2 regions of the Promicromonospora sp. NPDC057138 genome follow, and region 1 is predicted to be linked to the other one. Evidence: riboswitches for the same ligand, from Rfam matches in the RefSeq annotation. Region 1 holds a riboswitch; the other holds the start of a gene.
The links. A riboswitch is a leader RNA that binds a small molecule or an ion and turns the genes downstream of it on or off. The one in region 1 is predicted to bind cyclic di-AMP.

Region 1 (11,775 bases):
CCAGGGCGCGCTCGTGGTTCTCCGCCGTCGAGCCCGCGCAGGCGTCTGCGACGACGAGCACCCGGCGGCCGGCGTCGGCGGCGGCGAGCGCCGTCGAGATCACGCAGCAGTCGGTGGCGACGCCCGCGAGCACGAGCTCGCCGGCGCCGCGGGTGGCGGCCTCCAGCTCGGGGCCCCACTTCCCGAAGGTGGTGCGGGTGACGACGGGCGCCCCGGCGTCGACGACGTCGGCCAGGTCGGCGATCTCATACAGCGGGTCGTCCTCGGGCACGAGCGCGAACGGCCACTGGTCGAAGTAGGCGCGCCAGGCGCCGTCGGGCACGGTGGGGGCGACGTACCTGGTGAGGACCGTGCGTCCTGCGAAGGCGGGGAGCAAGCGGCGCGTGCCGGCGAGTGCGCTCGGGTAGTCGGGCGCGGCCCAGGGGCTCGGCGGGCGGGCGAAGACGTCCTGCATGTCGATCACGACCAGGGCGGCGTCCGCCATCCTCAACGCTCCTCCTGGCGGCGGACCGCTCCGGCCGTCAGCAGGAGCGTCCCCGCGAAGCAGATGGCCAAGGCGACGAGCACGCCCAGGTTGGCGCCACCCCAGGTGCCGTCGGCGCCGCCGAGCGGCCCCAGCAGGTAGCCCTGCCACGCCAGCCACGGGGCGTAGGTGTTGGTCACCAGCCCCCAGCCGACGGCGGTGCCGCCCAGCACCAGGATCACCGCCGACCAGTTCACGGCCCCGTACCGGCCGGCGGGGTCGTAGAGGTCGGCGTCGGTGTAGTCGCGGCGGCGCAGCAGGATGTCGGCGAGCAGCACGCCGCACCAGGCGGCGACCGGCACGCCGAGCGTGATGAGGAAGCCCTGGAACGGCCCGATGAACGAGTCGGCCACGAACACGACGTAGATCGCGCCGATGATCATGAGCCCGCCGTCGATGGCGGCCGCCACCCAGCGCGGCGCGGGCAGGCCGAGCGAGAGCAGGGCCAGGCCGGACGAGTAGATGTCGAGCGCTGCGCCGCCGATCAGCCCGGCCAGGGCCACCACGGCGAACGGGATGAGAAACCAGGTGGGCAGGATCGTGGACAGGGCGCCGATCGGGTCGGCGCCGATGGCCGCGTTCAGGGCGGGGTCCGAGCCGGCGAGCAGCAGACCGAACACGAGCAGGACCACGGGGGCCAGCGAGGCGCCCAGGGTGGTCCAGCCGACGATCCGCGGCCCGGAGGCGGAGCGCGGCAGGTAGCGCGAGTAGTCGGCGGCCATGTTGACCCAGCCCAGGCCGAACCCCGTCATCATGAACACGAGCCCGCCGATCACCTGCGGCGAGCCGCCCGCGGGGATCGCGGCGACGGTGGCCCAGTCGATGTGGTCGGCCACCAGGATGATGTAGACGACGGTGAGGACCGCCGTCAGCACCGTGATGATCACCTGCAGCCGCATCACCAGGTCGAACCCGAAGATGCCCGCGGTGACCACGACGGCCGCCACGACCACGAGGGCCACGACCTTGGTGACCGTGCCGCCGCCCCAGCCCAGGGCGCCGAGCACCGTCGACGTCGCGAGCGTGGCCAGGGCCACCAGCACCGTCTCCCAGCCCACGGTGAGGACCCACGACAGCAGCGACGGGAGCTTGTTGCCCTGCACGCCGAACGCCGCCCGGGACAGCACCATGGTGGGCGCCGAACCGCGCTTGCCGGCAAGCGAGATGAACCCGCAGAACAAGAACGACACGATGATGCCGATCGCGCCGACCACCACCGCCTGCCAGAACGAGACGCCGAACCCGAGCAGGTAGGAGCCGTAGCCGAGCCCGAGCACGGACACGTTGGCCGCGAACCACGGCCAGAACAGGTCGCGCGGCGAGCCGCGCCGCTCGGTCTCGTCGATGGTGTTGAGGGCGTTGGTCTCGACCGCCGTGGGGACGCTCATGGCCGCGATCATGCCACCAGCCGCTGACACGCACGAGGGCCCGCACCGTGCTGGTGCGGGCCCTCGTAGTGCGGCGTGGCCGAGCGGGGTCGGCCGTGGCCGGCCGGTGAGCGTCAGCCGACGAGCGTCAGCCGACGAGTGTCAGCCGACGAGTGTCAGCCGACGCGGATGAAGGTCGGGCTGGACTGCCAGATCTCGTCGTAGCGCACGGTCTCGCCGGGGACCGGGGCCTCGACCTGCATGCCGTCGCCCGCGTAGATGGCGACGTGGCCGGGGCTCCAGATGAGGTCGCCGGGCTGTGCCTCGGCCGCCGAGACGACGGTGCCGGAGTAGCGCTGCTCCGCCGAGGAGTGCGGCAGGGTGATGCCGACCTGCGCGTACACGTAGGACGTGAACCCGGAGCAGTCGAACCCGGCGGGCGTCGCGCCGGCCCAGACGTAGGGCACGCCCAGGTACTGCATGGCGATGGAGACGATGTCGGAACCCGCGGCAGCGGCCGGGGCGGCCTCTTCGACTGCCTCCTCAGCGGGCTCCTCGGCGACGGCCTGCTCCACGACCGGCTCGGGCTCGACGACGGGCTCCGGCTCGGGCGCCGGAGTCACCTTGATCGTCCCCGTCTCCAGCCTGAACTTGCTGTCGGCGGCGACCTTCACCGGGGGTGCGGTCGTCACCTCTTGCGTAGCCGCGACCCGCTCGACGGAGGCCTGCGACGTCTTTGTGATGATCTCGAGCTCGGCCGTTGCCGTGCCCTGGTCGCTCACGGGTGCGGCGTCCGCGGGGACGCTGAGCAGGGTGACGACCAGGCCCGAACCGGCTGCCACGATCGCGCCGCGGCGAGCGGCGCCGGAGATGCCCCGCGCCGCGGCGCGGGAGATGGGGGTCAGCGGGGTGATGGGTTTGCGGGCAGCACGATGGCGCCCAGGCGTGCGAGTAGTCACGATCGGTTCTCCGGACGCCTACGAGGTGAGCTGTCGGATTCGGATCGGAGAATGACCCGGCCGCGTCCTGCTGGTGCGGCTTCACCCCAAGGGCACCGGATGGTGCCCGACTTCGTGGTTCCCCCGTCCCTGTCATCTGGTCGGTGCAGTCCCGGAGGCGCTGACAGGGCTCGGCGTCCGCCTCGGGAGCCCACGGATTTACCGTGAGCGGGATCGACCGTAACCCCGGACCGCTGGAAAGTCACAATCGCGTTACGGTCGACGGATAGCCATATGTCCGGCTTGACCTGGTTATCCAACGTGGGCTACGTCACGGCGCGCGATGCGGGCGCCGTCCCCGGCAGGGACGGCGCCCGCGTTCGCGCCGGTCACACCGGTCGCGCCGGCCCTGCCTACTCCGGCCGGACGTTGTGGTTGTGTGCGAACAGGTTGCTCGGGTCGTACTGCCGCTTGACCGCAGCCAGCCGCTCGTACGTCCCCGCCGGGTAGACGGCGGCGATGTCCTGGTCGGTGGCCGACGTCAGGAAGTTCGCGTACGCGCCGTTGATGTGCGGGTCGAGCTTCTCCCAGATCGCGTCCAGGCGGCCGCGGGCGGCCTCGACGACGGCTGCCGGGCCGCCCGCGACGGTCGCGACCATCAGCTCCGCCCCGCGGTGCGCGTAGGCCGTGGCGTCGGCCGGCACCCGGGACACCGCGCCGCCCACGCTCCGGACGGCGATCGACGGCGACCCCGGCGACGTCCCGACCTCGGCCAGGATCTGCAGCACCTCGGGCACCGACTCTCGGTCGACGAAGCCGTCGTGGGCCAGCACCTCGATGCCGGGCGGCGGCGAGCCGCCCTCCACGAGGATGTCCGCGTAGGCGTGCGGGGCGACGTCGTCGTCGAGGACTGTCCCGAGCCCGCGGATCGGGTCGAGCGCCCGGGCGGCGAGCTGAGGGTCGTCGCCGTCGAACGCGACGTGGATCTCGACCGGCGCCGCCGGGCCGCCCGCGAGCGGGTTGGCGAGGTTCGCGATGGACGTGAGCTCCTCCGGCGCCGCACGGAGGTAGTCCGCCCAGCCCTGGAGCACCTCGACCGCCTCGGCCTGCGGGAACGTGATCTTGCCGAAGAAGACCTCGGTGGTCGGGTGCGCCACGAACTCGAAGGCCGTCACGACGCCGAGGTTGCCGCCACCACCGCGGATCGCCCAGAACAGCTCGGGGTTCTCGTCGGCGCTCGCGGCCACGATCTCGCCGTCGGCGGTGACCACGTCGGCGGCGACCACGCTGTCGAGGGCCAGGCCGTACTTCCGGGCCTTCCAGCCGATGCCGCCGCTGAGCGTCAGCCCGCCGACGCCGACGCTCTTCGTGTCGCCCGAGGAGATGGCCAGGCCGTGCGGGGTCAGTGCCGCCGCGACCTCGCCCCAGGTGGCGCCGCCGCCGATCCGCACGAGGTGACGCTCGTCGTCGACGACCTCGATGCTCGCGAGCCTGCTCAGATCGATCACGACGCCGCCGTCGTTCGTGCCGAAGCCCGCGAAGCTGTGCCCGCCGCCCCGCACCGACAGCGTGAGCCCGGAGCCCGCGGCGAAGCGGACCGCCGCCTGTACGTCGCCGGCGGTCGCGGGGCGCAGGACGTAGGCAGGGCTGCCCGCGGCCAGCTTCGAGCGACCGACCGCCTCGTACTCGGCGTCGCCCGGTTCGATGAGGTCGCCGCCGAAGTCGCGGCGAAGGGTGTCAAGGGCTGAAGTCATGGCATTCCTTCCACAGGAGCCGGGCTGCGTGTCGCACCCGGATGAAGAGGAGACTCCGCAGCCGCGACAGGTGTGACAGCGCGGCCGTGTGGCCTGGGTCACGCGGCGGTCCCTGCCGCTAGAGCTCGCCCATGAGGTCGAAGTCGAAGCCCTCGGCACGCGCGAGGTAGAGGCGCTGTTCGGCGTGGTTGCCCTGGAACCGCATCGAGCCCCGCGGGCCCTCGTACACGACGCCGTCGACCGAGCGGTCGGTGGCCGCCACCGCCGCGCTCCCGGCCCGCTCGACGATGGTGCGCAGCGCGAAGATGCCCTCGTAGCAGGCCTCCGCCGCGGCGCCGACGGCGGGGGCGTGCACGCCGTGATGGGCGGTGTAGCGGCCGATGAGGTCGAGCGCCTCGCCCGTCGCCAGGCTCCGGAACCAGCCACCGGTCGAGTAGAGGTTCGCTGTGCCGCCCACGCCGCTGCCCATGAGCATGTTCTCCTCCATGAGCGTGCTCAGGCGGACCATCCGCTCGTCCAGGCCCTGCCGGGCGAACGCCCTGTTGAACCGGACCCCGTTCTGCCCGACCATCAGCATCAGGACGCCGTCGGCCCGCGACGCCTCGATGTCGTTCACGACGCCGCCGAGCTCCGCCCGGCTCGCTCCCTGCTCGGCGAGGAACCGGGCGCCGGCGAACTCCACTCCGAGGGACGCGACCTGGGTGGACAGCACCTGGAACGTGCGCTTCGGCCAGGCGTAGTCGTCCCCGACGACGTACCAGCTCCGCACCCCGAGCTCGGCCCGCAGCCGGGCGATGGCGGGGAAGAGCTGAGCCGACGGGACCTCCCCGGTGACGTAGAGGCCGGGCCGCGTCTCGGCACCCTCGTACGCGGCCGGGTAGACGTAGGGCACGCGGCGCTGCACCAGCGGCACGACGGCGTTGCGCACCGCGGAGGTGTGCCAGCCGGTCAGCGCGTGGATGCTGCCGGCGGTGAGCGCTCGGGCCACCTGACGACGGAGGATCGGGAGGGGCTGGCCGGCGTCGAGGAACTCGGCGCGGACGGGGCGGCTGAGGATCCCGCCCGTCGCGTTCATCTCGGCCACGGCCAGCTCCGTCACGGCTTGGCACGACGGGCCGTAGATGCCCCCGGGCCCCTGGAAGTGCAGGAGCGCGCCGACGACGAAGTCCGACATGACGCCCCGTCCCGTGATGGGCCCTGAGAGGTTCCTCTTACTGGGCTCGGCCTGTGTTGGCGGGTAGTGTACGAGCACACAGGAAGGGCACGCGATCATGCGGACTGGTCATGAGACGGTCACGGCTACGCCCCACGACGACGTGGACGACACGATGGTGCGTGACGCGATGGCCGCGACCCTGCTGCGCGAGTCCGTCCTGGCTGCCCGGCGCGCGGCCCGGAACGCCGCTGAGGTGCTCGGCCCGGAGGGCTACACGCTCGACGAGTGGCTGATCCTGGAGGTCCTGGGCTCGGGCGACGGCCTGACGATGTCCCAGCTGCGCGAGGCGGTGCTCGCCGACAAGGCGACGCTCGGACGGCGGGTCGACGACCTGCTGACCAAGGCCCTCGTCTACCGGGAGGTCGACAGCTTCGACCGTCGGGTGATCCGCGTCTACCTCTCGTCCCGCGGCCGCGACGTGCTCTCCCGCCTGACGGCGAGGCTGGCGCAGGCCTAGCTGCCGACGGCGGTCGCCGTCACCGGATGTCGTGGTCGGGGTGAGTCCGGTCGTACTGGTGCCGTGCCTCGGCGATGACGGCGCGGTGGGCGAGTGACCAGCCGGCGAGGGCTTCGACGAGGTGGGTCAGGCTGGCCCCGGTCTCGGTCAGCCGGTAGTCGACCTGGGCCGGGACGGTCGCGTACACGGTGCGGATGACGAGTCCGTCGCGTTCCAGCCTGCGCACGGTGAGGGTGAGCATGCGCTGCGAGATGCCGTCGATCGCGCGTTGCAGCTCCCGGAAGCGGCGTGGCCCTCTGGCGAGCTCGACGACCACGAGTACCGACCACTTGTCGCCGATGCGGTCCAGCACCTCGCGGATCCCGCAGTCCGGGTGACCCTCGTAGCCGCAGGGGTCGAGGTCGGCGGGTGCGGCGGTTACCTCGGTGTGCGCGAGTGACATCGAACTGCCTCCTTGTGGCTGCCACGACGGCAGATAAGGATCGAGTGTAGTTACCGAAGAGAACCACGACGGGGAGACTGTGACTGACATGATCTTGGTGACCGGAGCGAACGGAAACCTCGGCTCGGCCACTCTGGCGGCGCTGCGTGCCCACGGTGCGATCGCGGCAGGGGGCAGCCGCACCCCCGGCGACGGGATGCGGCGGCTCGACTTCGACGACCCGGCCGGTCTGGACCTCGCCGGTGTCTCGACCCTGGTACTGGTCTCCGCCGGCTACGCCGAGGACGACCAGGTCGTCGAGCGGCACGCGGCAGTCCTGGAGGCTGCCGCCCGCGACGGCGTCCGGCACGTCATCTACACGAGCCTGACCGGCGCCGGCGACCACCTCGGTTTCGCGCTGGCGCACCGTGCCACCGAACGGCTCGTGCGCGCCTGCGGCTTGCCGTGGACCATCCTGCGCAACGGCTTGTATGCCGAGCTCTTCGGCGGTCTGCTGATGTGGACCGGCGACGGGATGGAGTCCGCATTCGGGGACGGGGCCGTGGCCGCGGTGGCTCGTGCGGACCTCGCCGAGGCCGCGGCGGTCGTCGCGGTGGATCCGGCACGCCACAGCGGGCACACCTACGAGCTGACCGGCACGCCGATCACGACGTCGGACGTCGCCGACCGGCTCGGAGTCCCGCACCGGACCGTCGGACTGGGCGAGTACCGGCGCAGGCTCCTCGACGACGTGCCCGGGTTGCTGCCGTTCCAGCCGCCCATGCTCGTCTCGATCGCGACCGCCGCCCGGCACGGCTTCCTGGACGGCGTCGGCCCCGACCTCGCCGCGCTCCTCGGCCGTCCTGTCTCCGACCCGCTGGCCACGGCTGTCGCGGCCGCCGCTGCGATGAGGCCTGGGCCCAGCCTTCAGCGGCGCGCCCGGACGCCCGCGATCGAGCCGGCACCCCAGATCGCCAGCAGCACCACGGTGAGCACGACGCCGTAGGGCTCGAGGCCCACGGCGGCTCCCGGCATCCAGCCGAGCCAGGGGGCGTGCTCGACGGCGACCTGCACCAGCGTCACCGAGCCGATCCCCAACGCGGCCAGCGCCGACACCCCGGTGACGACCACGTCGTAGCGCACCAACGTGCTTGCGGGGTCGGCGCCGGCCGAGCGTGTGCCGCCGGTCCCGGCCCGCGCATAGACGCGCCGGGCGACGGCGCCCTGGGCCGAGTCCAGCAGCGACATGCCCGCGGCGAACAGGACCGCGAGCGGCAGGGCCGAGTACCACGCGACCTGGCCCAGGGCGGCGGACGTCGTGATCGCCAGCAGGCCGATCTCCGTCGCGGTGTCGAACCCGAGCCCGAACAGCAGCCCGACGACGTACATCCGCGCCGGCTTGTCCGTGGACCACTCGAACCGGCGCAGCACCCAGGTGACGGGCCCGCCTGGGTGCTGGTGGGTGTGCCCGCGCACCGCGCGGCGCAGCATGACGATATTGACCACGGCGATCGCCAGCAGGAACGTCCCCGAGACGAGCGGCCCCCAGATGCCGGTGGCCGTACGGAGCGGCGACGACTCGTCGTCGAGCATCGGCGCCAGAGCGTGCACGCCCAGGGCCAGGAGCAGGGCCGCGCCGAGGACCACCGTCGAGTGCCCCAGCGAGAACCAGAGCCCGACGCCGCGCGCGTCCCGGTCCGCCCTGACGAGCCTGCGCGTCGTGTTGTCGATGGTCGCGATGTGGTCGGCGTCGAACGCGTGCCGCAGGCCAAGCGCATAGGCTGCCGGCCCCATGGCCAGGGTGATCGCCCCGGCTCCGCCGTCGACGAGCAGGGCCGCGGCCAGGCCGCCGATCCCGACGACGTGCAGTGCCACGACGACGGGCATCGTCGCACCCCGGCGCTCGCGGCGGGCCGGGCGGCCGGGTAACTGGTCGGCGGCCGTGCTGCTAGTCATGTGTCCTCCGATGCGTTCGTCGGGCCGGGGCTCCTGACCCCGGTTCAGCAGGCTCAGCAGAGCCGTAATCCCGGGTTTTCCGGTCCTCACGCGCCTGCTGAATCGGGGTCAGGAGCCAGAGCCGGGGGTTCGAGGGGACTGAGGTGGGTGGCGGCGCCGAGCCAGCGGGTGAGGGTCCCGGCACGCTCCAGCTGGAGCGTCACCGCGTCGCCGACGCCGGGTGCATCTTCCGGAACTGCTGCGGGGCCACGGTTACCGGGGCCAGGGCCGATTCGAGGGAGAGAGCCGGGGCCGGGGCGTTCGTCGGGCGGTACTTCGGTGCTTCCCCGCACGGCGGTCACGGTGTCGAGAACGGTGTGGGCACCCAGGACGCCGGGGACCGGGCGGTCGCCGGCGGCGGTGAGCTCCTCGACGAGGATCGGGCCGACGTCGTCCGTGAGGTCCGTGCGCAGCACGATGCGGCCGCCGCGCTCGCCGGACCGGCCGAGCACCACGGTCTCCCGCAGGGTGAGGCGGGCGTCGGCGGCGAGGCGCGCCGTCGTGGTCCGGCGCACGTCGGCGCCGCGGGCCACGACGAACGGGAGCCCCGCCCAGGCCAGGGCGGCACCGGGGCCGAGGCGGATGTCGGCGTCCCACCGGCACTCCCGGCCGGCGCCGTCGTACGCGACGGTGCCGCCGACGTCGGTCAGCGTGAGTGCGCACCCCTGGTCCACCTGGACGCTGACGACCACGTGGTCACCGCCGAGCAGCATCGCTCCGCGCGCGACGAGCGCGACCTCCGCGCGGGCGCCGTCGCGGGAGACGAGCCGTGCGGCCAGGAGGCCGTCCGAGGTGCGGACGCGCACCGGCGCGCCGAACCCCGTCGGGCGCTCGACCGCGACGCGGGTCACCCGCGGAACCGACGGAACGGATCCGGCTCGCCCCACCAGCACTTCCGGCCCGGCCGACCCTGGCGGCGAGATCACTGCGGGCGGATCCGCCGATTCCACGCCAGGGGTCGGCGCAGCGGACGGATCCGGCCTCCCGGCCGGTGCCGGGTCCCCGGCCGGAGCCGCCTTCTCGCCCGCAGCTGCGCGCAGCATCGGCCCGTCAGTGCGCGTGGGCGTGGTCGTGTGCCTGGCCATCGTCGTCGTGGCTGTGCACGTAGCCGCCGTCCTCGTCGGCGTGGAAGTGGGGCGCCATGGGGCCCGGGTCCTGGGCGACGTGCGCGCCCGCGCGGAAGCTGTCCAGCACGCCGAGCACCCAGGCGCGCAGCTCGGCGACCGAGGCGTCGTCGCTGCGGGAGAGCGCGACGACCGCCCGGTTCTCGCGCGCCGCCGACGCGTCGGCGACCATCCGGTCGACGTCCACGCCCACGTACGGGGCGAGGTCGGTCTTGTTCACGACGAGCAGGTCGGCGCGGCCGATCCCGGGGCCGCCCTTGCGGGCGACGTCACCGCCGCCGGCGACGTCGAGCACGAAGATCTGGGCGTCGACGAGCGCGGGGGAGAAGGTCGCCGTGAGGTTGTCGCCGCCGGACTCGATGATGACGAGGTCCAGCGGGTCGAAGTCGCGCTCCAGGTCCTCGGTGGCCAGGAGATTCGCGGTGACGTCGTCGCGGATCGCGGTGTGCGGGCACGCGCCCGTCTCGACCGCGCGGATGCGCTCCGGTTCGAGCACGCCAGCCGAGCGCAGGAACCGCGCATCCTCGTCGGTGTAGATGTCATTGGTGATGACGCCGATGCGGAGCTCGGCGCCGAGCGCGCGGCAGATGGTCGCGATCAGCGACGACTTGCCGACGCCGACCGGGCCGGCGACCCCCAGGCGGAGGGCACGGTGAGCAGCCGACGTGTCAGACGCATGGGTCACCTGAGTGACCTGTGCGTCTGACACGTCGGGGGCGGGGGCGTCAAGGGAGGCGGGGGCGGGGCCAAGGATGGAATCAGGCACGGAACAACCTTTGGCTCAGGAGGGCGTGGGCCTGCGCCCAGCCCTCGGTCTGCGGGGAACCGGAGGCTGGGATGTCCTCCGGGGTGGTACACGCCGCGACGCGCAGCACGTGCTGCTCCGCCGCGGCGCAGGCTTCGAGGACCCAGCGCGCGGGCGTGACCGGGTCGAGGGGTTCGAGCTTGAGCAGGGCCGACGCCGCCGTCTGGGCGTCGTCGTACACGGTGAGGCGCACGGTGTCCGGGGCGGGCAGGCCGGTCGCCGCGGCGACCGCGCCCAGGACGACCGCGCGGGGGAGCGGGCCGTGGGCGGCGTCGTGCGCGGCGAGGGCGCGCACGGCCGGGGCGTCCGCCCACAGGGTGCGCGCGAGCCGCAGATAGCCGCGGCCGAGCAGGCGGGCGGCATCGCGTAGGGCGGGGGCGGGCGTCCGGGCCGCCCACGCGCGGACGACGTCGGCGAGGCCGAAGCCGTCAGCCGGTCGGACGGCGTCGGGCGACCCAGCCGGCCGGACGCCCTCCGATGCGCCGGCGCCCGCGACGCCGCCGTCCGCCCCCGCGAACAGCCGCGCCGTCACCACGGCGGTGCCCGCCTCGACCAGGCTCACGGTCGTCGCCCGCCCGACCAGCCACGCGGGCACGTCGCCCGTGGGCATGCCGCCCAGCAGCGCGGGCTCGAGGCTCGCCGAGTGCGCGTGCCCGCCGCTGGGCAGGCGCGCGTCGGCTAGCAGCATCGCCACCGAGAGGGCGTGGGGTGAGGTCATGGGCGGCCGTCAGAACATCGAGTAGAGCTGGGCGAGCGGCAGGCGGACGGCGGGCGCGGGCTCGACGAGGTCGCCGTCCACCCGGATCTCGAACGTGTCGGGCCGGATGTCGATCCGGGGCAGGACGTCGTTGTTGCGCATGTCCGCCTTCCCGACGTCGCGCGTCGGGGCGACGGCGGCCAGCTTCCGGCGCAGCCCGAGCCGGTCCGCCAGCCCGTCCTCGATCGCGGCCGGGGCCACGAACGCGAGCGAGAGGTCGCCCGCTATCGCGTCGCCGAACGCCGGGCGCTGCAGCACCGGCTGCGGCGTCGGGATGGACGCGTTGGGGTCGCCGAGCGCGGCCCAGGCGATCACGCCGCCCTTGAGCACGACGTCGGGCCGGACGCCGAAGAACCGCGGGTCCCACAGCACGAGGTCCGCGAGCTTGCCGGGCTCCACCGAGCCCACGTGGGCGTCG
Region 2 (11,775 bases), on a different contig from region 1:
GCATCGACCGGTCGGCTCGTGTGGCGCATCGCCCCGGCCGACTCACCAGGCACACACGAGGAGCGAGAGATGCGGGAATTCACCGCGGGATGCGGGGCGGCCGTCTCGGCCTGCTCGGGCAGTCCCCGGACCCGCGTCACGACTCTCTGATCAGGCACGGCAGCACAGAGCCCCGACCGCTCCCGCGGTCGCGCGCGCTGCGGCCGGACGTCGGAGGGCGGGCGCGGCGTCGTCCCCTGCGCTGCCGCCTGCCGGCCCGGTGACCGAGACGCATCGGTGACCGAGGCGCCGTCGTGCACCCGTTGACGACGGCAGACGCCGGCCGGTGGCCTCCGCACTACCGGAAGCCGATACCTGATGAATCCCCTGACCGAGAAGCAGATCCGCGCGTCCTTCCTGAACGCGAGCAAGCGGGAGGCCAACCAGGCCACCCTGCCCGACCTCGGCACGATCGACTGGGCGCACCTCGACTACCTCGGGTGGCACGACCGCAAGGCGCCGCTGTCCGCGTACGTGGTGCTCGAGCTCGACGGCGAACCGACCGGCGTGCTGCTGCGCTCCACCGATGCCAAGACCGGCGGCGCACGCACGAAGGGTGTGTGCGCCTGGTGCGAGGACGTCGTCGTCACTGACGACGTCTCCCTCTACGTCGCCCGGAGGGGCGGCGCCGCGGGGCGCAACGGGAACACGATCGGCACGCTCATCTGCACCGAGTTCGGCTGCTCGCGGAACGTGCGCCGCAAGCCGACCTTCACGGAGGCGGGCAACGACCCGGCCGTCCGTGAGCTGATCATCGACCGGCGCATCGAGGGCCTACGCGAGCGGGCCGCACGGTTCGTCGCAGAGGTCGGCAGAACTCGCTGACGTACGGGCAGGTCCCGTAGGCCTGCGCGTCCGACATCCGGCCGTGCCGCCCAGCGCGCGGGTCCGGGGCGCACCTTCGCCGGTTCATGCCGGCGAGGGTGCGCCGGTCCGCAGGCGCGCGGCCGCCGCGATCGCCGCCTCGCACCACACGACGGCGGGCCGGTCGACGGCGCCGTGCATCACGATCTGGCGGCACAGCACTTCGGCGATCGAGTTGTCAGTGGCTCGAAGTAACCTCGCAGCGTGCCCCTCCCCGACCGCGAACCGCGCCTCGACTCCGCCGATCCGGCGGTCCTGTTCGCCGCCTACCTGGACTACTACCGGCATGCGGTGGAGCGGAAGCTGCGCAGCCTGTCGGACGCCGACGTGCGCGCCTCGCGGCTGCCCACCGGCTGGTCGCCGCTGGAGCTGCTGATCCACCTGGTGTACATGGAGCAGCGCTGGTTCCGGTGGGGGTTCCTGGCGGAGCCGGTCACCGACCCGTGGGGCGACCACGCAGGTCAGGACCCGGACGGACCGTGGGTGGTGCCCGACGGTGTCGGCCTGGACGAGCTGCTCGAGGCACTGCACGCGGGGGGCGTCGTGACCGGCGGTGTGCTCGCTGCGCACTCCCTGGACGAGCACGGCGCGCTCGGCGGCCGGTTCACCGAGCACTCGCCCACGCTCGCGTGGATCTGCTTCCACGTACTGCAGGAGTACGCCCGGCACGCGGGCCACCTGGACATCTCGGCGGAGCTCGCGGGCGGGGCGACCGGCGAATGACCGGACGCACCGCCCTGTGGACGACGACGGCGGGCGTCGCCTTCGTGGCGGTCCTCGGCCTGCTCGTGGTGAACGGCGTCGTCTGGCCCAACCGGGTCCCCGCCGCTCGGTACGACGTACGGGGCGTGGACGTCTCCCACTATCAGGGCGAGATCGACTGGGAGGTGCTGGCCGCGCAGGACCTCGACTTCGCGTGGATCAAGGCCACCGAGGGCGCCTCGCACACCGACCCGCGGTTCGCCACGAGCTGGGCGGCCGCCACGGACACCGACCTGCTCGTGGGTGGCTACCACTTCATGAGCTTCGAGAGCCCCGGCGCCGACCAGGCCGCGCACCTCGCCGCCGAGGTGCCGGCCACACCTGGCACGCTCCCGCCGGTCATCGACCTCGAGTTCTACGGCTCGTTCTTCGAGAACCCCCCGACGCCCGACGAGGTCCGCGCCATCCTCGACCCGCTCGTCGCCGGCATCGAGGAGCACTACGGCACCGCGCCGATCGTGTACGCGACGGAGGAGGCCTACGACCTGTACCTCGCCGGCCGCTACCCGGACCTGCCCATCTGGATCCGGTCCGTCGCGTGGGCCCCACGGATGTCGGACGGCCGCGACTGGACGGTCTGGCAGTACTCGAACCGCGACCGTCTGCCCGGGTACGACGGCGCGGAGCCGTACATCGACATGAACGTGTTCGCGGGCACGCGCGCGGAGCTCGAGGCCCTCGCCCTCCCGTGACCACCTCGCGGCAGGCGCGTCAGGGCAGCGCGATGATGCCGATCATGACGTCGCCGCTGTCGACCACCTCGAAGCCGATGCGCTCCAGGGACCTCCGGACGGCCACCGAGCCCGCCGGCGAACGCGCGACCAGGCGCTTGGCGTCCATGGTCTGCGCCGCGGCGAACGCCCAGTAGGCCACCTCACTCGAGATGCCCTGGCCGCGGTACGGCTGGCCGAGCCAGAGGCCGACCTCCCGGGCGTCCGGGTCGCCGTCCACCTGGGCGAGGCGAGCCGCGCCCACGATCCGGCCTCTCGCTTTGACCGCCCACGTCACCTCGGGGACCGGCACGTACGGGTTCAGCCGGCACCGGCGGTGGTACTCCCGGAACGCGCCCTTGCGCAGGTCGGTCCAGGTGGTGCGGGGCTCGGTGATCGACTCGCCGGAGGCAGGCGGCATCACCTCGCCGGGCTGAGCCTCGGCAACGGCCAGGGCGAGGAGGCCTTCGAGCACGTCCTCGTCCACTGGAACTAGGTCGACAAGCATCTGCGACGTCACCTCGCGGATGATAGCCGCATTTCGGAGCTGCTGACACTGGTGAAACTTTCAACCACCTGACCCCCGGTCAGGAGCGGTGCTACGCGTCCCTGGCGTAGTCGACCTGACCCAGTCCCAGCCACAACGCGAGCTGCTCGATCTCGGCGTGCACCGCGTCCATCGTGGCCCCGTCGAACGGCAGGTCCTCGTGCACCGCGAAGACGTTCAGCACGCCCTCCTTGCGGTCCGCCTTGGCGTCGAGCTTTCCCACGAACCGCTCCCCGTGCAGGATCGGCAGTGCGAAGTAGCCCCAGCGGCGCTTGACCTTCGGCTTGTACATCTCGAGCGTGTACTCGTAGTCGAACAGGTCCAGGAGCCGGGCCCGGTCGGCGGCTATCAGGTCGAACGGTGACAGCAGGGCGGTACGCGGCTCGAACTCGTCGTCCGCCCGCTCCAGCAGCTCCGGGTCGACGCGCCACTCGCCGTCGACCCCCTCGACCTCGACCACCTCGCCGGGCAGGTCCACCCACCAGGCGCCGTCCCCCGAGCGGCCCTGCACCCGCTTGCGGGCGATGCCCTCCGCGGCCAGCCGCCGCTCCACCCGCTCGCGGAGCGCTTCTTCCAATGGAACCGCCTCGACCTGCGGATACACCCGCTCCGCGAGGTCCCACAGCCGCTGCCTGCCCTTGCGTCCCACCATCGCGAGCTTGCCCTGCATGTTCAGCGACTCGAGCATCTCGGCCACGCTGCGCCGGCTGCTCCACCCCTCGGCACCCCAGGTAAAGGGAACCTGCGCGGTGTCCGGCACGTCCTTCGCCAGCACCGGCCCCTTCGCCTCGACCAGCGCGAGCACGTCGCGCTCGAAGCTCGCGTTGTCCGCGAGCCACTTCCGGAGGGTCTCGTGCTGCGGCCACTGCGCCATCTGCTCCAGGTACAGCGGCAGGTCCCCCATCGAGCGCACGGTGCCGCGCAGCTGGAACAGCATGCGGTCCGTGATCGCGTCGTCGACGGCGCCCTGCCAGTACTCGTTGCCGAGCCGCGACCAGGCCACGAGGTCGACCGCGGGCGCAACCGCCGACGTCGGGTCCACCGCGAGGAACGTCAGGTCCTCCACCAGGTGCACCAGGTCGACCGGGCGGTGGGCGTCGAGCAGCTGGGCACGGAGCGCGATGCGGCGTGCCTGCTGGACGGTGAGCCGATGCATGGCCATGCCGCGAGGATACGGAAGGACACCGACACGCTCCTGGAGGCGGTCCGCTCAACCTTTCGTCGTGCTGGACCGTGAGGGAGGCATGAGCATGCCAATGGTCGCGGGGCGTTCGAGCCCCGACAAGGTTCACGCGATCGACGTCGTCGTGGTGGGGGACAAGCAGGCCGAGTTCGCCAGCTTCATGGCCCGCTCGGCGCCCGCCCTCGCCCGCACGGCCTGGTTGCTGTGCGGCGACACGCATCAGGCCGAGGAGCTGGTGCAGCAGGCCCTGATGAAGACCTACCTGGCCTGGCCCAGGGCCCGGCAGGGCGAGCCGCTCGCCTACGCGCGGCGCGTCCTGGCGAACCTGCGGATCGACGGGTGGCGCCGGGGCCGGCGGGAGGTGCTCATGGCCGCCGACACCCTGCCCGAACGGTCGGGCGGCGGCCAGAGCCCGGCCGACCAGCACGCCGAGCGCGACCGACTCACCCGCGCGCTGCTGGTGCTCCCGACCAAGCAGCGCCGGATCGTGGTGCTCCGGCACCTCGAGGGCCTCACCGAGCGCGAGGTCGCCGACGCCGTCGGCGTCTCGGTCGGCACCGTGAAGTCCACGGCGTCGCGCGGTCTCGTGCGGCTGCGCGAGGTCCTTCAGGCGGAGGACACGGACGCCGCGCGCACGCCAGGAACCACCACGAGCACCACCGACGAGAGGAGCGGGTCATGAACAACGACGAGCAGTTCGCAGAGAGCCTGCGCGCCCAGGTGACGCGGGTCGCGCCGCAGATCGACGTCGACGTCACGCGCGTCGTCCCCGCTGCCCGACGGCGGAGGGTCGCCCAGGTCAGCGGCGCCGCCCTGACCCTCGCGCTGGCCCTCGGCGGCGGGGCCTGGGCGGCCACCACCCTGGGTGTCCAGGGAACGGCCTTGCCCGGCGGTTCGACGACGATGGCGGTCGAGCCGTCGCCGTCGCCGAGTGGGCCGCCGCCGACGTCGAGCGAGGGCGACCACCTGCCGGAGATGCCCAGCTACCCGCCCATGGACCCCATCATTCCGCCCGAGAACTGGCGGGAGGCGACGTACTACCACGTGGTGAGCCGCATGGCGACGGCCGAGCAGCCCGCGGGCGAGGCACCGCTCGGGATCGAGCGCTGGTACGGCGACGGCACCAGCTTCGAGCTCACCGCGCACGGCCCGGAACTGATGGCGCTCGGCAACTACGCCGACTTCGAGGGCGGCAACCCCGTCAGCTACACCTGGACGGAGATAGCAGCGCTGCCCACTGAACCGGAGGCCCTGCACGATGCCCTGAGCAGCCGCTACCCCTCGATCCAGCGTGAATGGGCGGTGCGCGACGCCGCGAGCCGCATGGCGACCCAAGCACCGGCCTCGCCCGAGCTGCGGGCCGCGGCCTGGGAGCTGCTGATCAGCTTGCCCGGCGTCGAGGTGGAACAGGATGTTCAGGACTCGGAAGGCCGTCGAGGCACCGCCGCGACGTTCGAGAAGCCCGACACGGTCACGACGGTGATCTACGACGAGGCACAGAACCGCCCGCTCCAGAGGGAACGGACGAAGGGCCCGATCCACACCCTCGAGGCCTACCTCACGACCGGGTTCTCCGATCTCCCCGAAGAGGTCGCGGACAGCGCCATCGAGGTGCCCAACTTCACCGCGATGACCCGCGAGGACGCCGAGGTGGCCTGCCTGCAGAAGCACCTCGCCTGCACCTTCGAGGGGGCCGGGTCGGACACCGTGCCGGAGGGAACGGTCATCTCGTCCGACCCGGAGGCTGGCGCACTGGTCACCTGGGGCGCGCCCGTCACGGTCCTGCTCTCCACGGGTTCCTGACCTGGCGGTTCGCCACGGGCCCCAGGTTGCGCCGGTTGCTCTCGAGCCCGGCGTAGCCTGGGGCCCGTGGCCCATGCCTACCGCACCAGCACCCGCGTCGAGGCGCCCGCGGCCGTCGTCTGGCAGGTGCTGTCCGACGTCGAGCGCATGCCCGCCTGGACCAGCTCCATGACTCGCGTGACGATCCTCGGGCCCGAGACGGCGATCGCCGTCGGCTCCCGCGTCGAGATCGAGCAGCCGGGCCTGCCCAGGGCGACCTGGGAGGTCGACAGCCTCACCGAGGGCCGCGGGTTCTCCTGGTCGAGCAGCACGCCCGGCGTCCGCACGGGAGCGGCGCACCAGATCGCCCACGTGTCCGACGTCGCCTGCGAGGTCACGCTGGCCGTCGCCCAGAGCGGGATGCTCGCCGGGCTGACCAACCTCGTCCTGGGCACCAGGGCGCGGGAGTTCGTGGACACGGAGCTGGCCGGTCTGAAGGCCGAGTCGGAGCGTCGCGCCCGGGACAAGGGCTGACACGCCGCCGTAGACCGGCGTGTCGCACCATTTCCTCCCGTGTTTCTTTATGCCCTCCAGAGCGTTATTTCACCGCTAAGAATGCCCCTTACGCTGCGAAAAGGCATCTGGGCGAAAAGTTACGCGCATTTTGGACAGCCCGGTACTTCACGACAACTGTTATCTGATCGAGACAAGAGGGTTACCCGTATGTAGCGTCTGATCCGTTGTGCCACCGGAGGCACAACCGCGGGCCCCATTCCCCACATCGGTACGGGCTCACGAACCCGGCGACTTGGAGAACTTCGGTGAGTACCACCGTCCGACGCGGTCGACACCGCGCCGCTCATGCTCCTAGAACTCCCCTGATGACCGTGACTCGTACCGCAGCCCGTTCGGGCGCACTGATCGCGGCATCCTCCGGACTCATCGCGACGGCGTTCGCACCCAGCGCACACGCCGTCGTGGGAGACGGCTCCCACCGCCTGGAGAGCGTCGGCACGACAGCACTGACGCAGGAGGCCCGCAGCGAGCTGCCGGCGGCGCCGGCGGTGCAGGTCGCGAGCGACGCGAAGCTGCGGATCGAGAGCTCGGCCGTCAAGGTCACGCCGGCTCCCGAGCCGGAGCCCGTCGTGGAGGCCCCCGCCGCCCCCGAGGCGGAAGCCGTGGTCGAGGAGGTGGAGCCTGCCACGCCGGACTATGCGTCCGACGGATCCATCGGCGCCCAGGCCATCTCGATCGCCATGCAGTACGTCGGCATCGCGTACGCGTACGGCGGGGATTCCCCGGCGACGGGCTTCGACTGCTCGGGCCTGATCAAGTACGTGTACGCACAGCTCGGCGTCGAGCTGCCGCACTCGTCGTCGTCCATGGTGGCCGCGGGCTACCAGGTCGCGTCGCCGCTGCCCGGCGACATCGTGTGGACCCAGGGCCACGTCTCGCTCTACGCGGGCGACGGCATGGTGGTCGAGGCCGCCAACTACGGTTCCCCGGTCCGCTACACCGACCAGTGGCAGGACTACGCGGTCTACATCCGCCCCTACTGACCCGGGATCCGCGAAGTAGAGCGCCTGTCCGGGTCTCCCTGGTGTCGCCAGGCAGACCGGACAGGCGCTCTACTTCGCGGATCGCAGGTCAGTAGGCGACTGCTGCCGCCGCGTCCACGACGCCGTAGCCGTACAGCGGGGTCCACACACCGACGAGGCCCAGGAGCGGGTCGTGCGACGTGTACAGGATGGCCTTCTCCACGCCCGCCGTCGGACGGCCCTGGCTGAAGAGCAGCGCCGCGACCCCGGCCACGTGCGGCGTCGCCATCGACGTGCCCGCGTAGGCGTCGTAGCTGCCCTTGCCACAGGTGTCCGACCCGGTGCCCACGGGAACCGTGGACCAGACGTCGCCGTCGCAGCCGGTCAGACCGCCCGAACCGCCGGGCGCCGAGACGCTCCTCAGGTCGAGCTTGATCGGCAGCTCCGAGTAGTAGGAGTGGATGCCTGCGTTGTCCGTGGCCCCGACGCAGATCGCGACGCTGGTGAACGCCGGGTCGCTGCAGAGCGGGGTCGACGAGTTGCCGGCCGCCGCCACCGTGAGCACGCCCTGCTCGCGGGCGTACGCGATGGCGTCGCGCATCAGGGTGTCGACGCCGAGGATCGTGAACAACTGCCCGCCCGGGCCGGAGCCCAGCGAGAGGTTGATGACGTCGGCTCCGTGGTCGGCGGCCCAGCGGATGCCGTCCGCGATGTCCTCGGACGAGCCCGAGCCCGCCTCGAGCACCTTGACCGGAAGGATCTTGGCATCCGGTGCCACGCCGGCGACGCCGATGCCGTTGTTCGTAGCGGCGGCGACGATGCCCGCCACGTGCGTGCCGTGCTCGTCGCCGTTGTTCTTGCCGTCGGGGCCCCTGAAGTCCCCCTCACCGCACGGACGGACGTCCGCGCAACCGGTAAAGGTGGCTCCCGGCAGGAGCTGGCCCGCCAGGTCCGGCTGGTCGAAGTCGACACCCGTGTCGACCACTGCCACTACCGCGCCCTTGCCGGTGGCCGTCGGCCAGGCGGCCTCGGCGTTGATCTGGTCCAGGCCCCACTGCTTGTCCCGGAGGGGATCGCTGGTCGCGGCCTGCGCACCCGGCGCCACGGCGACGAGCGCCGCCACGGCCAGCGCCGCGGAGGTGGCGACGCCGACGAGTGACTTCCTGTTCATATATTGCCCCCATTGCTCGCCAGGGGCTGATTACCCCCGAACTGGCCCAAACGTACGGGTATCGGACAGGGATAGAACAGGGCAGACGGGGCGGAGCGGGTGAAATTTACACAATCGCAATCAGCAGTGGCGCGGGTTGCCAGCTCAGGCCCAGGCCTCGGAGAGCTCGCCCTCGTCCGGCGCTTCCCGGGAGAGCCGGAGCGCCGCGATGGCCGCCCCGAGCAGCAGCGCGACGACCCAGGCCCCGAGCTGGTGCCCCTCGGACACGATCGCCGCCGAGGCGATCTCGTCCCAGACGATGCCGACGGCGGACAGCGGGTCCTCGGTGGGCGCCGAGCCGGGCCAGATGTTCTCCTGGACTGCCAGCAGGGCCGGGCCGGCGGCCTGCAGCACCCAGACGACGCCGGCGGCGGGCAGCCAGCCCAGCAGCTCGATGGGCCGGCTGTCCACGGCGAGGCCGAACGCGACGCCGAGCGCCACCGCGAAGATCCACCAGGTACCCGTGGGCGACACCGGCTGTCCCGGCACGAAGCCCCAGAACCAGCCGTCGAGGAGCACCACCGGCAGGGCGAGCGCGAGCCCGCGCAGCGCGGCGGGGCCGAGGGCCGTCAGGAGGCCCGCCCCCAGGCCCACCAGACCGGCCGCGCCGGTCACGACGAGCATTGCGAGCGGTCCCGCGTCGCCCGGCACGCTCTCGCGCATCGCGAGCCACCAGGACGTCCCGCCCGCGGCTGCCATGGCGATCAGCGTTCCGGCGATCGCGGCGCCCGCACCCGCTCCGGCCGACGCCGGGAGGCCTGCGGCTACCCCGGCGAGGAGGCCGCCGACCAGGGCCATGACGACCAGGCCGACCACCGCGTCGTCGGTGGTGAAGGGGAGGGGCGAGAAGCCGGCGACGCCCGCCGTCGAACCGTCCGCGAGGCCTGTGACCTCGTATAACGCCTGCAGGAGCCAGGGCAGAAAGCCACAGGCCCACCAAGCAATAGCACTGATGGGAAGCACCCACCAGGCGGAGATGTGGTACTCACTGTCGGCCATGCCGCCGAACGGTAGCGGATGTGTGATGTCGGTCATAACCCCCGATGACGGAAAGAGCGCAAATCTGCGCCTTCGTTGGGTCAGACCGTAATGCGTAACCCGATCGTGACTTTTTCGATGAAGGTGTGTACTTTGACTCCTACTCCGCCGCAACGGTGGAGTCGTGAGCCGGACGCCGAATCCTGTCACCGGTTCATGACCAGACGTTCGAGACAGGAGCGGGGGACCCACTTCCGGGCGACAGCAGGACCGTCGTCCTCGGGGTGAAGCCGAGCGGTACCCCCCAAGTAGCCGTGCGGCCGGGTGTTTACTCCCACCCGAACCCGACAGCTGACCTCGCAGGCGGTACAGGAGACATTTAGGTGACGAACTCCATCCGCGGCCGGCATCGTGACAGCCGGCCGGCCATGACTCCGCTGACCATCCTCGCTCGTACCGCCACAGAGAACGCCGGCACCGTCGCCCGCCGGGGCGCCATCGCCGCAGCCGCAGGCGGCGTTCTGATCTCGACCATCGCGACGACGGCCCACGCGGCCCCGGCGATGGACCTCAAGACCGACGTCAAGACCGCCAAGCTGAACACGGCGGACCTGAACTCCCTCACCGCGGTGGCCAAGCAGGCCGTCGCCGCCGCCCCCACCGTGACCGTCCCGGCCGACGCGAAGATGCCGATCGAGATGGAAGCCCTCGGCACCTCGCCGGGTGCGGACGGCGAGAAGGGCGAAGGCCCTGCCGTCGTCTCGGTGGACGCACCGGACCCGGTCCCGGTCGGCCAGCAGGCCGTCAACATGGCCATGAACTACCTCGGCATCACGTACGTGCTGGGCGGCGCTTCGCCGGCCGAGGGCATGGACTGCTCCGGCCTGATCCAGTACACGTTCGCGCAGCTCGGGATCTCCCTGCCGCACTCGTCGAGCGCGCTGCTCGGCTCCGGCTACCAGGTCACCTACCCCGAGCCCGGCGACATCGTCTGGACGCCCGGTCACGTGGCCCTGTACGCGGGCGACGGCATGGTCATCGAGGCCTGGGCCGCCGGCATGCCGGTGCGCTACACCGAGATGTGGCAGAACAGCCCGACGTTCATCCGCGTCGTCTGAGCTGAGCCGAAAGCACCGCCGCACGGCAGCAGCTCATCGTAAGGCGCCGCCTCCGTCCCGGGTATTCCCGGGTCCGGAGGCGGCGCCTTACGCGTGCCCGCGCTGATTCCCGACTACGGTGACCGTCGGGCGTCAGGGCGACGCCGGCAGACACCGACGCCGGTAGGACAGCTCGGCATCGACGCGTGCGACGAACGAAGGACGACGGTAGGCAGATGCGGTTCAGCAGCCCCTTGGGTCGCGAGCAGGGCCGGGGTGCGGCACTGCAGCGCCGGCCCGGCCAGCTCGTGATCGTCGGCTTCGCCGGCGCGATTGCGGTGGGAACGCTGCTCCTGCTGCTGCCGGTCGCGGCGTCAGGCGAGCCGGCCTCGTTCATGGAGGCCCTGTTCACCGCGACGTCGGCCGTGTGCGTGACCGGGCTGATCGTCACCGACACACCGGTGTTCTGGTCCGGGTTCGGCGAGGCCGTGATCCTGGTGCTCATCCAGCTCGGCGGCCTGGGCGTCATGACCGTCGCGTCGCTGCTGGGCGTCCTGGTGACCCGGCGCCTCGACCTGGGATCCCGGCTGGTGGCGGCGGCGTCGACGCGGACCGTCGGCCTCGGCGACGTGCGCCGGATGCTGGTCCGCGTGGTCGTCGTGGCGTTCGTCGTCGAGGCCGCTACGGCACTGGTGCTGGCCCTGCGTTTCGCCGCTGCCTACGACGAGCCGCCCGGCCGGGCGCTCTGGTACGGGGTGTTCCACTCCGTCTCGGCCTACAACAACGCGGGCTTCGCCCTGTTCTCGTCGTCGCTGATCGACTTCGTGGCCGACCCCTGGATCTGTGTGCCGATCTCCGTCGCCACGATCCTCGGCGGGCTGGGGCTGCCCGTGATCCTCGAGGTGCTGCGCGAACGCCGCCGACCGAGCCGGTGGAGCGTCCACACCAAGATCACGCTGCTCATGACCGCGGTCCTGCTGGTGGGCGGCACGCTGTTCTTCCTCGTCACGGAGTGGGACAACGCCGCGACGATGGGCACACTCGACACCGGCGGCCGAATCCTGG

Region 2: another riboswitch for cyclic di-AMP. It lies ahead of ACFT2C_RS00190 (C40 family peptidase); the one in region 1 lies ahead of ACFT2C_RS20940 (C40 family peptidase).

What each region holds. Positions count from the first base shown of each region.
Region 1 is NZ_JBHUUX010000046.1:30,703-42,477, reverse strand. Features, by position in the region: gene ACFT2C_RS20950 (cysteine hydrolase family protein) at 1-484, opposite strand, end outside; gene ACFT2C_RS20945 (purine-cytosine permease family protein) at 487-1,911, opposite strand; gene ACFT2C_RS20940 (C40 family peptidase) at 2,067-2,849, opposite strand; cyclic di-AMP (ydaO/yuaA leader) riboswitch at 2,849-3,005, opposite strand; gene ACFT2C_RS20935 (FAD-binding oxidoreductase) at 3,242-4,582, opposite strand; gene ACFT2C_RS20930 (substrate-binding domain-containing protein) at 4,701-5,756, opposite strand; gene ACFT2C_RS20925 (MarR family transcriptional regulator) at 5,854-6,255, shown strand; gene ACFT2C_RS20920 (winged helix-turn-helix transcriptional regulator) at 6,275-6,697, opposite strand; gene ACFT2C_RS20915 (NmrA family NAD(P)-binding protein) at 6,786-7,682, shown strand; gene ACFT2C_RS20910 (HoxN/HupN/NixA family nickel/cobalt transporter) at 7,604-8,632, opposite strand; gene ACFT2C_RS20905 (urease accessory protein UreD) at 8,719-9,522, opposite strand; gene ureG (urease accessory protein UreG) at 9,722-10,480, opposite strand; gene ACFT2C_RS20895 (urease accessory protein UreF) at 10,554-11,318, opposite strand; gene ACFT2C_RS20890 (urease subunit alpha) at 11,328-11,775, opposite strand, start outside.
Region 2 is NZ_JBHUUX010000001.1:29,036-40,810, forward strand. Features, by position in the region: gene ACFT2C_RS00135 (FBP domain-containing protein) at 358-864, shown strand; gene ACFT2C_RS00140 (DUF664 domain-containing protein) at 1,108-1,626, shown strand; gene ACFT2C_RS00145 (GH25 family lysozyme) at 1,623-2,357, shown strand; gene ACFT2C_RS00150 (GNAT family N-acetyltransferase) at 2,377-2,895, opposite strand; gene ACFT2C_RS00155 (DNA glycosylase AlkZ-like family protein) at 2,975-4,084, opposite strand; gene ACFT2C_RS00160 (SigE family RNA polymerase sigma factor) at 4,167-4,787, shown strand; gene ACFT2C_RS00165 (PASTA domain-containing protein) at 4,784-5,908, shown strand; gene ACFT2C_RS00170 (SRPBCC family protein) at 5,975-6,421, shown strand; gene ACFT2C_RS00175 (C40 family peptidase) at 6,769-7,446, shown strand; gene ACFT2C_RS00180 (S8 family serine peptidase) at 7,535-8,596, opposite strand; gene ACFT2C_RS00185 (hypothetical protein) at 8,741-9,634, opposite strand; cyclic di-AMP (ydaO/yuaA leader) riboswitch at 9,798-9,994, shown strand; gene ACFT2C_RS00190 (C40 family peptidase) at 9,997-10,731, shown strand; gene ACFT2C_RS00195 (TrkH family potassium uptake protein) at 10,947-11,775, shown strand, end outside.